Regions from separate parts of the Xanthomonas axonopodis pv. maculifoliigardeniae genome, predicted to be linked through region 2. Evidence: predicted binding sites of a transcription regulator. Region 2 holds the regulator's gene; the other holds the start of a gene.

Region 1 (7,524 bases), 1.3 Mb from region 2:
TATATCTTCGTGACCGGCTATGCGCGGGGTGGGATTCCCGAAAAGTACCGGCACCGGCATGGCCTGCAGAAACCCTTCCATTTTCGTGATCTAAAACATGCGCTATCGCTGTTGCAGCAGCGCAGCGCCGAGTGATCAGCGCGGGTCTTGTTGCAGTTGAACGACATGGGGGCGCTGAGAAGTTCGATATCGCCGACCGCCGCAATGCTCCGACGTGCATGGCACCCCATGCATTCAACCGGTGCGGACAGTGATTGGAATCGGCACTTGGGCCTGCCTGCGCAGCGATTATCCGGCTAGCGTGGCAGGTGTAGCCAATGTGGCGATGGGTGCCGGAATTCGCAGCGTATGCAGATGCATGGCATCCCGGCGACGGGCAGGCGGTGAGAACGATGGCCGTGGTGTCTATCTGCTGCCACGCAAGCTGGTGGCAGCGGCCTCGCGCAGTGCCTGGTTGAGTTGCTGCAACACGTTCGAGCGCACAGCGGCGTACTGCCAGTACAGCGGAACATCGAGCCAGCGGGTGGGGTTGACGATGACGACCTGCTTGTTGCGCACCGCAGGCAGCACCATCGCTTCGGGCGCCAGGCACCAGCCCAGCCCGCGTGCAGCGGCTTCGACAAAACCGGTGGAGGTGGGCAGGTAATGCGTGGGCGGGCTCAGCGGGCTACGCGTGACCCGCCTGACGAAACGCGCCTGCAAGGTGTCCTTGCGATTGAACACCAGCATCGGCGCCTTTCCCAGCGCGTCGGCAGTGAAGCCACCCTGGAAATGCGCAGCGACGAACGCCGCCGATGCGATCGCGTGGTAACGCATCACGCCCAACGCCTGGACATTGCAACCCTGCAGTGGCGCGCGCTCGGAGGTGACTGCGCCCAGCACGCTGCCAGCGCGCAGCAACTCCAGGGTGTGGTCCTGGTCGTCCATCTGCACATCGAACAAGAAGCCGTGCGCCTGGTGGAGCGAAGACAGCGCCTGCAGGAACCAGGTCTGCAACGAGTCGTCATTGACCGCGATGGCGAGGGTACGTGGATGCCCGGCGATGCCATCGCCAGGCAGCAAGTCGGCGATCGCTTCGGCTTCGAGGACCTGCATGGGCTTGAGCCGGCGCAGCAGCCGTTCGCCGGCCGGCGTGGGCCGGCAAGGCGCCGTGCGCATGACCAGTACCTGCCCGAGTCGGTCTTCGAGCGCCTTGATGCGTTGCGAGATTGCCGAGGGCGTCAGTGCAAGACGCTGCGCGGCGGCGTCGAAGCTGCCTTCGTCCAGCACGGCTGCGAAGGCGGCCAATTGCGGATGCAGAAGATCCATGCGTTCACCTGCATTAGAAATGCTAATCAGCATACAGATTATTTAGTTTTCCTAATTCGATGTAAGGGCACACGATGCGCGCCTGCCTCGGAGACACCACCATGATCGTTCAAGCAACAGTGGCCGGTTTTCTTGCCGGTGCCGGTCTCATCGTCGCGATCGGCGCGCAGAATGCGTTCGTGCTGCGGCAAGGGCTCAAGCGCCAGCACGTGGGATTGGTGGTGGCGATCTGTGCACTTGGCGATATCGCGCTGATCCTGCTCGGCGTTGCTGGAATCGGCGCGTTGGCGCAGCAATACGCGGGCCTGCTGCAGCTGTTGCGCTACGCGGGGGCCGCATTTCTGGCAGTGTATGGGTGGATGGCCGCATGCCGTGCCTGGCGCGGAGATGGCGCAATGTCGCCGGCAGAACACGGCGAAGACCGCTGGCAACGCGCCATGCTCACCTGCCTGGGGTTTACCTTCCTCAACCCGCACGTCTATCTCGATACGATGCTCTTGCTCGGCAGCCTGGCCACGCATTACCCCGGCGCGTTGCGCTGGGCATTTGCACTGGGTGCGTGTATCGCCAGCGTGAGCTGGTTCTCTGGCCTGGGCTATGGGGCCCGCTTGTTGCAGCCGGTGTTCCGGCATCCGCGTGCGTGGCGGATACTGGATGGACTGATCGCGGTCTTCATGCTGCTGCTGTGTGTGCTGTTGCTGCTACCCGAGCACGCGGCGCTGCGCTAATCGCTCTGGCTGGACGGTGTGATGCAGTATCGCGCATGACTTGCGACGCATCAGAGCTGGGTATCCCGATCCATCGTGATCTGTTGCCGTACACCGCCAGGCCAGGGCCACCGGATCGTCGCTGACGCTGCGATTGCGCGCCACTTCGCGGTGTTTGGGCCGTTTCATCGGCAGCGAACAGGCGGCATTGCCGTGGATGGTGCCCCTGGGATGTGGACGGCGCCGTTGCAACATCCAGGCGCGCCTCCCAGGGCGCGCTTGGGACGAGGTCAGTGGCGTGTTGCGATTGCCGCCGGCAACCGCTTCGGTGCGCTCACGCCAGCTGCGCCTCTGCAGGGCAGCCAGCGGGCCATGCCACTCAGGCGTGGCGTACCTTGTCCAACAGATGCGCGACCGGCGCGGTAGCGCGGGTGTCTGCGCGGCGCGCGTGCCGTGCATCGATCTTGAAGATGGCGACCGCGTCGGTGAGGTGCACGGCTTGTTCTTCCATGGAGCGGGCCGCGGCAGTGGCTTCTTCCACCAGCGCCGCATTCTGTTGCGTGGTCTCGTCCATGTGCGTGATGGTGTGATTGACCTGTTCGATGCCGGCAGATTGCTCCTGCGAGGCCGCCGAAATTTCGCCCATGATGTCGGTGACGCGCTGGACGCTGGCCACAACCTCGCACATGGTCTTGCCGGCGCTGTGCACCAGTGCCGAGCCTTCGGCCACGCGTTGGACGGAATCGTCGATCAGGTCCTTGATCTCCTTGGCTGCGCCGGAGGAGCGTTGCGCCAGCGTGCGCACTTCCGAGGCGACAACCGCAAAACCACGGCCCTGCTCGCCTGCCCGGGCAGCTTCCACCGCGGCGTTCAGCGCCAGGATGTTGGTCTGGAAGGCAATGCCGTCGATGACGGAGATGATGTCGGCGATCTTCTTGGACGAGGCTTCGATACCACTCATCGTGTCCACGACCTTGCCGACCACATTGCCCCCCTCCGAGGCCACGCGTGCGGCGCCGATCGCCAGTTGATTGGCCTGGCGCGCACTCTCGGCATTCTGCTTGACGGTGGAGGTCAGCTCTTCCATCGAAGCGGCGGTCTCTTCCAGGTTGGCCGCCTGCTGCTCGGTCCGCTGGGACAGATCCTGATTGCCCGCGGCGATCTCGCTGGCCGCCGCGTTGATCGACACGGCCGATTGCTGGATGTTGCCGACGATCTGCGCCAGCTGGCTCGCCGTTGCGTTGGCGTCATCGCGCATCTGTGCGAACACGCCGCGGAAGTCGCCGCTCATGCGTGCGGTGAGGTCGCCCGCTGCGATCGACTGCAGCAGTGCCGACAGCGATTGCAGATTGCCGTCCGCGGTGGACATCAATTGGTTCAGGCTCTCCACCATGATGCGGAAATCGAACTGGAAGCGTTCGACATCGCCACGGGCGCTGAAGTCGCCATTGGCAGCCGCCTGTGCCAGGTGCCTGATTTGGTGATTCATCGCCGAAAGGTTGAGCTTGACCTGCGACATGGTGTTGCTGAAGGCGGCTTTTTCGCCCGGCAGGGGCTGCATGTCTTCGGAGAGTTCGCCGATGGCATAGCGCCCCATGATGCGCGCCAGATCGTTTTGCACGGCGACGTGCGAGGCCACCAACGCGTTGGTGTCGTTGGCCATGCGGCCGTAGTCGCCCGGAAACACGGTTGCGTCGATGCGGAAGCTGATCTGGCCGTTGTCGTGATGCTTGGCCATGTCGGTCTGCGCCGCGATGAGGTTGCGCAGCTGCAGTTGCATCTTGTCCATGGCCTGCAACAGACGACCGGTTTCATCCGTTGCGGTGGTGTGCACATCGTTGCGCAGATTGCCTGCGGCGATGGCTTCGGCAGTGCGCGTGGCCTGGCTCAACGGCGTGGTGAGGCTGCGCGTGATCAACCATGCGAGCAGCGCACTGATCACCAGCGCAGCGATGCCGCCGCTGGCCAGGATGATCTTGCCGTTGTGCATCGATGCAACCGCTGCCGCGTATGCGTCTTTGCTGAGGCGGCGCTCCAAGGCCGCATTTGCAGCAATTGCGGCTTGTTGCTCGTCCATCGCCGCAGCGGCAGCGCCTTGCAACAAGGCCTGCGCTTGCTGATTCTGGTCGCGCATGCCGTAGTCGAGAATCTGGTTGTTGAACTTGACCGAGATGTCGCGCTTTTCCTGCACCAGTGCGAGCGCGCTTTTCTCGAGTTCGCTACTTGGCATCGCAGCCAAGGCATCGTGGGCTTGCTTGTAGCGCGCACGACTCTTTTCGATGATGTCCAGTGCGCGCCGGTTGGCCGCATCGCCGGACACCATCACCACGTCGCGCAAGCCAATCGCCACGTTGGTATTGGCGTCGAGCATTTCGGAGGACAGCCGGATCCTTTCCATGTTGTTGTTGACGATGGTGTCCAGCTCATAACGCGCATTGGACATGGTGATCAGGCCGGTCGCCACCAGCAGGCCCGACAGCAGAATCAAAATGCCGAAGGCCATTCCGAGGCGACGGCCGACATTGAGGCGTTGCAGAAAGTCATTCATGACCGCTTCCAGGTAGTACAGCTGAGCAGCTCGGTGGATGCGGGGTGCATCGACTCAAGCGTCTTGCCCAGCTAGCGGCCGGATTTGAGGGAGCTAAAGACCGTCGATCGAAAATACTTACCGCTGATTCATTACAGATCGGAAGTTTCCTGACAGCAGTTTCCCGCGTCCTGACACGGGCGCCCCAGGGCGCAAATTCGGATGTGTCTGGCCGGATCGAAGCGTGCCAGGAATGCAGCGATTTTCCGACGTCTTGCCGACATGTGCGCTGACCGACAGACGCGTATGACCGGCCGCCGGATTGCATGCAGGGCCCAGTGCTGCATCGAACGCTGGGCAACGATCTGCCGCGAGCCCGTGGGCGGATAGGTCGTGCGAGCTACTTCATTGGAGGTGCGCCACGCCGTATGCCGAGCGGATTGCCGCGCCGCAGCATGCATGCCAGTAAGCACCGCGTGCTGCAGCGTGAGCCATCGCGCGCGCAGCGGCGCGACGCGATGGCGATCACTCTTTGCTCAGGCTTCCAGCGCAGCGACCACGTCTGCGTGCAGTTGCTTGGCGCCACTCTCGCTGTTGAAGCGCGCAAAGACTTCTTCGCCGGAGATCAGCCCGACCCGAACCGAGTGGCAATACGACCCAAAGCTTTCGCCAGCATTGAATGGGTCGCTGATGACAGAGATATGGTTGAGGCGGACCCGGGCGGTGCCGAACTGGATAAACATCTGCGATCTCCTGTGTGAGCTTCGAGTTTCCCACGTTGTCGTGCGGTGCAGAAGCGTTTGCCGGTGCCTGCGTGCACACGGCGTTTGCCGTTGCGTTGGTGGCGGGCAATGCGCAACTTGCGCAGGCGCACCGTCCAATGCATTGGGCAACGCTCATCGCTGCCGTGCAACGACTCACGCGGGCGAGCAGCCAGCACGTACACTGCTGTCCCCTGATGCTGAGCTCGCCCGATGTCCGATCCGATCCGTCTCGATAAATGTGTAGCTGCCGCGATCGGCTGCTCGCGTGGCGAGGCCCAGCAGTACATCGAGGGTGGGTGGGTCAGCGTGGACGGCGTGGTGGTCGAAGAACCGCAGACGCTGGCTACCGCGGCGCAGGTCACCCTGGCCGAAAATGCGGTACTGGCGTCTGCCGAGCCCGCCACCTTGTTGCTGCACAAGCCGGCAGGCATCTGCGTCGATGCCGCGCTGGCGCTGGCCACCCCGGCAACGCGCAGCGCACTGGATCAGGCGGAAGTACGTGTGCTGAAACGGCACTTCCTACGCTTGCACGCACCGCTGCCGCTGGAAGACGCCGCAAGCGGCCTGCTGATCCTGAGCCAGGATGGCCGCGTGCTGCGCCGGTTGAGCGCTGACGCCAGCGCGATCGAGCAGGAATTTCTGGTCGAAGTGCGCGGTGAATTGCGCCCTTACGGCATGGCGCGGCTGGCGCATGGCTTGGTCTATCAGCAGCGCAGTCTGTCGCCCTGCAAGGTGAGCTGGCAAAACGAAGACCGCCTGCGGTTTGCGATCAAGCACGTGCAGCCGGGCCAATTGCGCTACATGTGCGGCGAAGTGGGCCTGGAGGTCGTGAGCATTCGCCGCCTGCGCGTGGGCCGGGTGTCGCTGGGCAAGCTGGCGATCGGCGAATGGCGCTACCTGCCGGCAGGTGAGCGGTTCTGACTGCAGCACGGAGTATGCGGCTGCAGCCGCTGGAATCACGTCGCGCTGTGTGCAAGCGTACTCAGTCACGGCCAGCAGCGCATGCAGCGATTATTTCTTGTTGCGCTTTTTCTTGGCACGCGTGACCAGAAACAGCACAACGGCAATCACACCGATGACCAGGATGATGAAGGCCGGAGATAAAAACGAATTGTCGCCCATGCGGAACTCCTGACAGTCTTGCGCAGCACAGCGCTGCGATGACGTTAGCCTAGCGAGCGGCCTGCTTGATCGCGTGAAATGCATGGCTTGCCGCAGAAGCAAGCACATATTTCTGCCGCATCGATGATCAGCGCATCGACGTAAGTGGCGCGGAAGCTGGCGTTGCCTTGCATCGATCCATGCAGCAATCAATCAGCCACCTGGCACGTGTGGGAGCGTGCCTGTGCAGCGTGATTCGGGAAAGGATGGCCCGGTGCATGAGCGGGTAGCCAAGCAGGCGCTTGCGCAATGATGCGCTCATCGGCATGCCGCGCGGATTGAGTGCCATGAAAGTGATGCGCAATCCCAACGACGGTAGAGCTGCGGTCAATCGCAGGACGGGGCAGGTCTTCCAGGCATCGAACCTGGCGCCAATTCTTTGGTGCTAAGCGACTGCACGGACGAACGCACGCGCAGATCGCAGGGAAGGCTCGGCCGTTCTGTCGCGCCTTTTCATCCGTGTCCCGGCAGGGGCGTGCTCTGCGCCCCGCGAGTTGAGCGGCCCAACAGGCCTCGCGTCCGGTAGCTGCAGTTTAAATGCGACATCTATCACGTAAATCGGGAGCGAGCCGACACGCTGTCGGGGCGTACCCGACAGCCGTCGCGACGATCTGCGCATGACCGTGGGCTTGTGCCCACAGCCCAGCTCACTGCATCACTGAAACGTAGAGGTGCAGCGGAAGCCGGAACAATCGATCTGCACCGTATTGCCGCTGCTGCAGACCGCGCTGAAGCGCGTGGCGCTGGTGGCCTGCATGGTGCCGCATTGCAGGCCATTGCTGATGCCCTGGGCGCGACTTGCCGCCGACGCGGTCGACATCGCCGGGCTTGCAGGCCCAGCGTTGCCCCCGACACTGGCAGACGCTGCCGCAACGTCTGCCTGCTCGGCGGCTGCCGGTTCGCTCGCCAATGGCAGGGTGACCGCCGACCCGTGCGCGGAGTTGCCTGAACTGGGATTGCCTGCAACCACCACACCGTGCGCGTTCTCGCCCTGCAACGGTTGGCCCCGGTCTTCACGATGGCGGTCGAAGCTCAGCGTCTGCCCGAACACCAACTG
Region 2 (7,524 bases):
CCGCATCCGCGAAGCCGGCGAGCAGCACCGGGTGGCGATCGTCACTGCCCCGCCTTTGGCACGCGCCTTGTATAGGGAAGCGCAAATCGGCAAGGAAATTCCCGTGAGACTCTATTCGGTCGTGGCCCAGGTGCTCTCCTACGTCTACCAGCTGCGTGGCTGGAACGGCGGCCCGATGCCGGAATTGCCGTCGCTCGAGGTGGATGAGTTCGGCAAGGGAGCCAACGCATGAGCGCCCGCCCTGCCCCGATGAATGCCCGCCGCGTCATGGAGTTGCTGCGCAACGGCCTGGGCGCCCCGCTGGCGTTGATGGCCATGCTGGCCATGCTGATGGTGCCGCTGGCCGCGCCGGTGCTGGATGCGCTGTTCACCTTCAACATCGCCATCTCGCTGATGGTGCTGCTGGCGGTGGTGTACGTGCAGCGCCCGCTGGAATTCACCATTTTCCCGATCGTGCTGTTGATGACCACGATGCTGCGGCTGGCGCTGAACGTCGCCTCCAGCCGCGTGATCCTGATCAACGGCCAGGACGGTCACGCCGCCGCCGGCAAGGTCATCGAGGCCTTCGGCCAGTTCGTGATCGGCGGCAATTACGCCGTGGGTATCGTGGTGTTCGCGATCCTGACCATCATCAACTTCGTGGTCATCACCAAGGGTGCCGGACGCGTGTCGGAAGTGACCGCGCGCTTCATCCTGGACGCCATGCCCGGCAAGCAGATGGCCATCGACGCCGACCTCAACGCCGGTTTGCTGACGCGCGAGGAGGCCAAGGCCCGCCGCGAGGAAGTGCGCGAGGAAGCCGACTTCTACGGTGCGATGGACGGTGCCAACAAGTTCATCCGCGGCGACGCCATCGCCGCCATCCTGATCCTGTTCATCAACCTCATCGGCGGCATGGCGGTGGGCATGCTCCAGCACGGCATGAGCTTCATGGATGTAGCCACCGCAGAAATCTATTCCGATCGCGAACTGGCACTGGACCCGGGCGGTGCGCTCGGCCAGCTCGACGGCATCCCCGGCAAGGACCCGGCATTCGGCCTGGACGCCACCTGGATCCAGCCGCACCAGCGCGCCTATGCCGAATCGATGGGCTACACCGTGGTCGACCCGGCGACCGTGGTCGCCACCCACCTGTCGCACCTGATCCGCGAGCATGCGCCCGAACTGCTCGGCCATGAAGAAGTGCAGCAGTTGCTGGCCACGCTGGCCAAGACCGCGCCGAAGATGGTCGAAGACCTCACCCCGAAGGCACTGCCGCTGTCGGTGGTGGTGCGCGTGCTGCAGAACCTGCTGATCGAGAAGATTCCGGTACGGCAACTGCGCAAGATTGTCGAAGCGCTGGTCGAACACGCCCCGCATAGCCAGGACCCGGCCACCCTCACCGCCGCGGTGCGTACCTCGCTGGGCCGCTTCATCGTGCAGGAGATCGCCGGCATGTCGGCCGAGCTGCCGGTGTTCACCCTGGCCCCGCAGCTGGAGCGCGTCCTGCAGGAATCCACCCATGGCAACGGCGTGGCGCTGGAGCCCGGGCTGGCCGAACGCCTGCACCAGAGCCTGGCCGATTGCGTGGGCAAGCAGGAAGCCCGCAACGAACCGGCGGTGGTGCTGGTGCCCGGCCAGGTGCGCGCCGCACTGGCCCGTCTGGTGCGCCACAGCGTGCCCAGCCTGTCGGTGCTGGCCTACAGCGAAGTGCCAGAAGACAAGCGCCTGAAGCTGGTAGGCACGATCAGCTGAGACCGCTCAACCACCCGTCGCTTGCCGGGATGGCCGGTCGCGCCCGGGTGCGCTCCTACGACATCCAAGGCGATCGGGAAATATGCCATCCGCCCCGACACCACCGTAGGAGCGCACCTGGGCGCGACCGCCTTTACCGGACAGCCCGTCGCGCCCAAGTGCGCTTCTACCCAGTCATTCCCGCGCCCGGCCGACATGCCAGCCAGCGATGGATACCTGCCGCAACCGACCACCGCACCCGGCGTCGGAAAGCCGCCACCGGCCCGGACCTCCAATCGATTGCGTGGCGCTGGCCGCTGCGAGGCACTCCCGATGCGCCCGGCCGGACGTCCGGCCTGCGAGTGCAGCGGTCCGCAGAAAGACGCCAGCGCCGCGCCGCCCCGGAAAAACGTCAATAAATTCAGTGACTTGACGCCTTCCAACCGGACCAGACGCACAGCGCCCACCCCGCCCTGATGCTCCGGCGCCCCGCGCCGGAACCCTGGCACCGCGTTTTGGCACACCGCATGCATTAGCTCTGCCGAGACCACAGCCAGCACCACCGCTGCGGAACTGGACGAACGAACGGGACAGGCAACTCATGACGCTGGCAACACACCCACATTCATCGCACACCCGTCCGGCGTCCGGCGGGTCCCGTTCCTGGAGGCACTTCGTATGAAAATCAAACGCTTTGTCGCCCCGGACATGCGCACCGCATTCCGCATGGTGCGTGAAGAACACGGCCCGGACGCGGTGATCCTGTCCAACCGTCGCACCGCCGAAGGCATCGAGATCGTCGCTGCCAGCAATTACGACGAAGAGCTCGTGCAGCGCGCCCTGGAAACCGCGCGCTCCGACACCCCGGCCCCCGCACAGCACCAGCAGGCTCCCGCTCAGCCGGCGCCTGCCTCGCAAGCCCCGGCCAAGCCCGCTGCACCGGTGCACGCCCTGCTCAAGCCGTCTGCCGACGCCGAGGCAAGCCAGCGCCAGCGCGTCGCCAGCGCCGCCGACGACATGATTGCCGCCATGGCGCTGCGCCAGCCGGTCAGCGTGCCGCGCCAGGCGCCGGTCGCCGCGCCGGTGCGTACCGCCAGCATCCCTTCGCCCGCTGCCCAGGCACTCGCCCACGCGGTTGCCGTCACCGCCGCGCCGCGCCAGGAACACGCGCTGTCGGCCGTGCCGGAACAGTTGTTCGCCGACTTTTTGACCACTGCACCGGTGCAGCGCCCGGCCGTCCCGGCCACGGCGGTGCAGGCGCCCGCGCCGGTCGCGGCGGCAACGGTCACCGCCCCGGCGTTTGCTGCCGCAGGCCAGGACGACGACGCCTTCGCCGACGAAGCCGACTTCGATCTGGACGACGCCCTTCCGCAGATCCTGCCGCCGGCCGCGCTGCCGCCGATCGTGGTCGCCCCGCCCGCCCCCGCTGCGCTGGCCGCCGTGCCGGTTGCCGCCACGCCCGCACCGCAGAACGACGAAGAACTCAAGCAGCTGCGCGGCGAACTGGCGCTGATGCGGCAGATGATCGAGCGCGAAATGAACCGCCTCACCGACGAGCGCCTGCGTGGCTCGCCGGTGCGCGCCCAGGCGCTGGAACTGATGGACGACTACGGTTTCGATGCCGGCCTGACCCGCGATATCGCCCTGCAGATCCCGGCCGATACCGAATTGCACCGTGGCCGCGGCCTGATGCTGGGCCTGCTGTCCAAGCGGCTGCCGGTGGCCCCGGTCGACCCGCTGGAACGTGGCGGCGTCATCGCCCTGGTCGGCCCGACCGGCGCCGGCAAGACCACCACCATCGCCAAGCTCGCCCAGCGCTTTGCCGCCCAGCACGCCCCGCGCGACGTGGCCCTGGTCACCACCGACACCCAGCGCGTGGGCGGCCGCGAACAGCTGCACAGCTACGGCCGCCAGCTCGGCATCGCGGTGCACGAGGCCGACAGCGCCGAAAGCCTGCTGGACCTGCTCGAGCGCCTGCGCGACTACAAGCTGGTGCTGATCGACACCGCCGGCATGGGCCAGCGCGACCGCGCCCTGGCCGCCCAGCTGAACTGGCTGCGTGCCGCCCAGCAGGTCACCTCGCTGCTGGTACTGCCTGCCAACGCCCATTTTTCCGACCTCGACGAGGTCGTACGCCGCTTCGCCCACGCCAAGCCCCAAGGCGTGGTGCTGACCAAACTCGACGAGACCGGCCGCTTCGGCAGCGCCTTGTCGGTGGTGGTCGACCACCAAATGCCCATCACCTGGGTGACTGACGGACAGCGGGTCCCTGACGACCTGCACCGCGCCAATGCCGCCAGTCTCGTTCTTCGCCTTGAAGATTTGCGGCGCGCTGCCGATAAGCCCTGTACTCCGGAGCACAACCATGCAGTCGCGTGAATACGCCAAGCTGACCAACGCCTTCCCCCTGTCGGCGACCCGTCCCGAGCCTTTGGGCCCGGTGCGCACCATTGCCGTGACCGGTGGCAAGGGCGGCGTGGGGAAAACCAACATCTCCGCCAACCTGGCCGTGGCGCTTGCCGACATGGGCAAACGCACGCTGCTGCTGGACGCCGACCTCGGCCTGGCCAACCTGGACGTGGTGCTGGGCCTGGCGCCCAAGTACACCCTGGCCGACCTGATTGCCGGCCGTTGCACGCTCGATGAAGTCATCATCGAAGGCCCCGGCGGCGTGCTGGTGGTGCCGGCCGCCTCCGGTCGCCGCCACATGGCCGAACTGGCCCCGGCCCAACACATCGGCCTGGTCAACGTGTTCTCCGAACTGGAACGCGACCTGGACGTGATGGTCATCGATACCGCCGCCGGCATCACCGACAGCGTGCTGACCTTCTGCCAGGCCGCCCAGGACACCGTGGTGGTGGTCTGCGACGAGCCGGCCTCGATCACCGACGCCTACGCGCTGATCAAGGTGCTCTCGCGCGAACGCGGCGTGGACCGCCTGCAGATCATCGCCAACATGGTGCGCGACCCCAACGAAGGTCGCTTGCTGTACGACAAGCTCTCGCGCGTGTGCGAAAAGTTCCTCGGCGATGTGTCGCTGAACTATCTCGGCCATGTGCCGCAGGACGACTGGCTGCGCCTGTCGGTGCAGCGCCAGCAACCGGTCATCAAGGCCTACCCCGCCAGTCCGTCGGCGCAGGCCATCGCCGAAATCGCACGCCGTACCTCGCGCTGGCAGGCCCCGACCGTGCCGCGCGGCAACGTCGAGTTCTTTGTCGAACGCATCATCCAACGGGGAGTGGCCGCATGAGCACCGCTACCGCAACCACGGCCAGCGCGCAGTACCGCGCCGTGCAGCGCAACAACGCCAACGACGTGGTGACCCAGCACGCCGACCTGGTCCGCCGCATCGCCCACCATCTGGCGGCGCGCCTGCCGGCCAGCGTGGAAGTGGACGACCTGATCCAGGCCGGCATGATCGGCCTGATCGAAGCCTCGCGCAGCTACGACTCCGAACAGGGCGCTTCGTTCGAAACCTATGCCTCGATCCGCATCCGCGGCTCGATGATCGACGAGATTCGCAGGGGCGACTGGGTGCCGCGTTCGGTGCACCGCCGCGCCCGCGACGCTGCCGCCGCCGTGCGCAAGATCGAACAGAACACCGGCCGCGCCGCCGCCGCCACCGAAGTGGCCGCCGCCATGGAAATGCCGCTGCCCGATTACCTGCGTCTGATGGAAGATGCCGCACGTGGCCAGGTGCTGAGCCTGGAATCGCGCATCGAAGATCACGGCGAGCTGGACACCACCGCCAAGGGTGGCCCCAACCCGCAGCAGATGATGGAGCGTGGCGAATTCGGCCGCGAGCTGGGCAAGGCCATCGGCCAATTGCCCGAGCGCGAGCAGCTGGTGCTGTCGCTGTACTACGAACAGGAATTGAACCTGAAGGAAATCGGCGCCGTGCTGGGCGTCAGCGAATCGCGCGTGTGCCAGATCCATGGCCAGGCGGTGGTGCGTTTGCGTGGCCGCCTCAAGGTCTTCGAACTGGCCGATGCCGGCGTCGAAGTCGACGACTGAATTTTTCGCGTAATTTTTCGTGTTAGGAGCTTGATGTGAACAAGAACATGCGGATCCTGATCGTGGACGACTTCTCGACGATGCGACGTATCGTCAAGAATCTGTTGGGCGATCTCGGCTTCACCAACACCGCAGAGGCCGAAGACGGCAACAGCGCCCTGGCGGCGTTGCGTGCCGGCCCGTTCGATTTCGTGGTCACCGACTGGAACATGCCCGGCATGACCGGCATCGACCTGCTGCGCAACATCCGCGCCGACGCCAAGCTCAAGCACCTGCCGGTGATGATGGTGACCGCCGAAGCCAAGCGCGAGCAGATCATCGAAGCGGCCCAGTGCGGCGTGAACGGCTACATCATCAAGCCGTTTACCGCCCAGACGCTGGAAGAAAAGTTGGGCAAGGTGTTCGAACGTCTGGCGGCGACCGCCTGATGAACGCGACCATGGAAACCGATGCCGAACGTGCCGCGTTGATCGAGCGCCTGCAGAACGCACTCGATGCACTGGAAAGCGGTGACCAGGTCGCCTGGCGTCGCGAGGTGGATCATCTCGCCGCCCTGCGCACGCGCCCGATGATGCAGAGCCTGAGCCGGCTCGCCCGCGAACTCGGCCAGGCGCTGGGCGAGCTGCCCACCATCCCCGAAGAAGCCGGCGAACTGGACGATGCCTGTTCGCGCCTGGACCACGTGGTGGAAATGACCGAAAAGGCCAGCCATCGCACGCTGGATCTGGTCGAAGAATGCCGCGAGCTGGCCAACCAGCTGCGCAACGGCGGGCTCAATCAGGACCAGGGCGCGCTGCTGGAAAAGATGCGCCACAACCTCACCGAGCTGTCGCTGGCGCAGAGCTACCAGGACCTGAGCGGCCAGATCATCCGGCGCGTGGCCGGTATCGTGCGGCGCGTGCATGAAGGCTTCGGTGCGCTCGGCCTGCCGCCGAAGAACATCGAACCGAAGAAAGACGACGGCGGTCTTGCCGGTCCTGCAGTCAAGGGCCTGGACCGTCACGCGGTGTCGCAGGACGATGCCGACGACCTGCTGTCCGGATTGGGGCTGTAACCATGAGTGCTGTTCCAGACGATATTGCTGCCGATTTCATCGTCGAGGCCCAGGAAATCCTGGATCGCCTCGGCGAACAGCTGGTCTCGCTGGAACAGGCGCCAGAAGAAGCCGACCAGCTCAACGCGGTGTTCCGCGGCTTCCACACGCTCAAGGGCGGCGCCGGCTTTCTGGCGATCAAGCCCATGGTGGAGCTGTGCCACGCCGCTGAAGAAACCCTAGGCATGGCGCGCTCGGGCCAGGCGGTGCTGCAGGCGCATCACTTCGATGCCGCGCAACAATCGCTGGATTATCTGCAGGCCATGCTGGATGCCATGGGCTCGGGCGAAGCCGTGCCGCACGCACCGGCCACGTTGATCGCGCAGTTCGACGCCAAGAGCGCCCCGCCGGCGGTCAAGGCCGCGCCGCAGGCGGCCGCGGCCAAGCCGGCTGCCGCCGCACACGGCGACGATGCGCATGCGCCCGCCCCCAAGGCGGCCGGCAAGGGCGCCGCCAAGACCGGCGCCGAAGCCGAACAGACCGTGCGCGTGGACACCAAGCGCCTGGACGCCATCGTCAACCTGATCGGCGAACTGGTGCTCTCGCGCAACCGGCTGAAGACCTTGCGCACCCGCCTGCGCGACGAAGAACTGGACCGCGCAGTCAGCACCCTGGATATCGCCACCGCACGCTTGCAGACCGCGGTCATGCGCACCCGCATGCAACCGGTGAGCAAGGTGTTCGCACGCTTCCCCAAGGTGGCC

Evidence for each region. Region 2 encodes FliA, which starts transcription of late flagellar genes. Its sites were predicted from a motif close to TAAAGTTTNNCNNNCNNNGGCCGATAA; they were not measured.
Region 1: a site for FliA is predicted at 4,657-4,683, ahead of ACDH77_RS14940 (methyl-accepting chemotaxis protein). Genes of this name have one in related genera too.

The regions. Positions count from the first base shown of each region.
Region 1 is NZ_CP167998.1:3,467,583-3,475,106, reverse strand. It holds gene ACDH77_RS14955 (response regulator) at 1-135, shown strand, start outside; gene ACDH77_RS14950 (LysR family transcriptional regulator ArgP) at 406-1,308, opposite strand; gene ACDH77_RS14945 (LysE/ArgO family amino acid transporter) at 1,410-2,036, shown strand; gene ACDH77_RS14940 (methyl-accepting chemotaxis protein) at 2,395-4,563, opposite strand; gene ACDH77_RS14935 (hypothetical protein) at 5,079-5,285, opposite strand; gene ACDH77_RS14930 (rRNA pseudouridine synthase) at 5,517-6,227, shown strand; gene ACDH77_RS14925 (hypothetical protein) at 7,123-7,518, opposite strand; gene ACDH77_RS14920 (hypothetical protein) at 7,481-7,524, opposite strand, start outside.
Region 2 is NZ_CP167998.1:2,169,071-2,176,594, reverse strand. It holds gene flhB (flagellar biosynthesis protein FlhB) at 1-232, shown strand, start outside; gene ACDH77_RS09510 (flagellar biosynthesis protein FlhA) at 250-1,734, shown strand; gene flhF (flagellar biosynthesis protein FlhF) at 2,392-4,092, shown strand; gene ACDH77_RS09500 (MinD/ParA family protein) at 4,079-4,963, shown strand; gene ACDH77_RS09495 (RNA polymerase sigma factor FliA) at 4,960-5,727, shown strand; gene cheY (chemotaxis response regulator CheY) at 5,763-6,155, shown strand; gene ACDH77_RS09485 (protein phosphatase CheZ) at 6,155-6,781, shown strand; gene ACDH77_RS09480 (chemotaxis protein CheA) at 6,784-7,524, shown strand, end outside.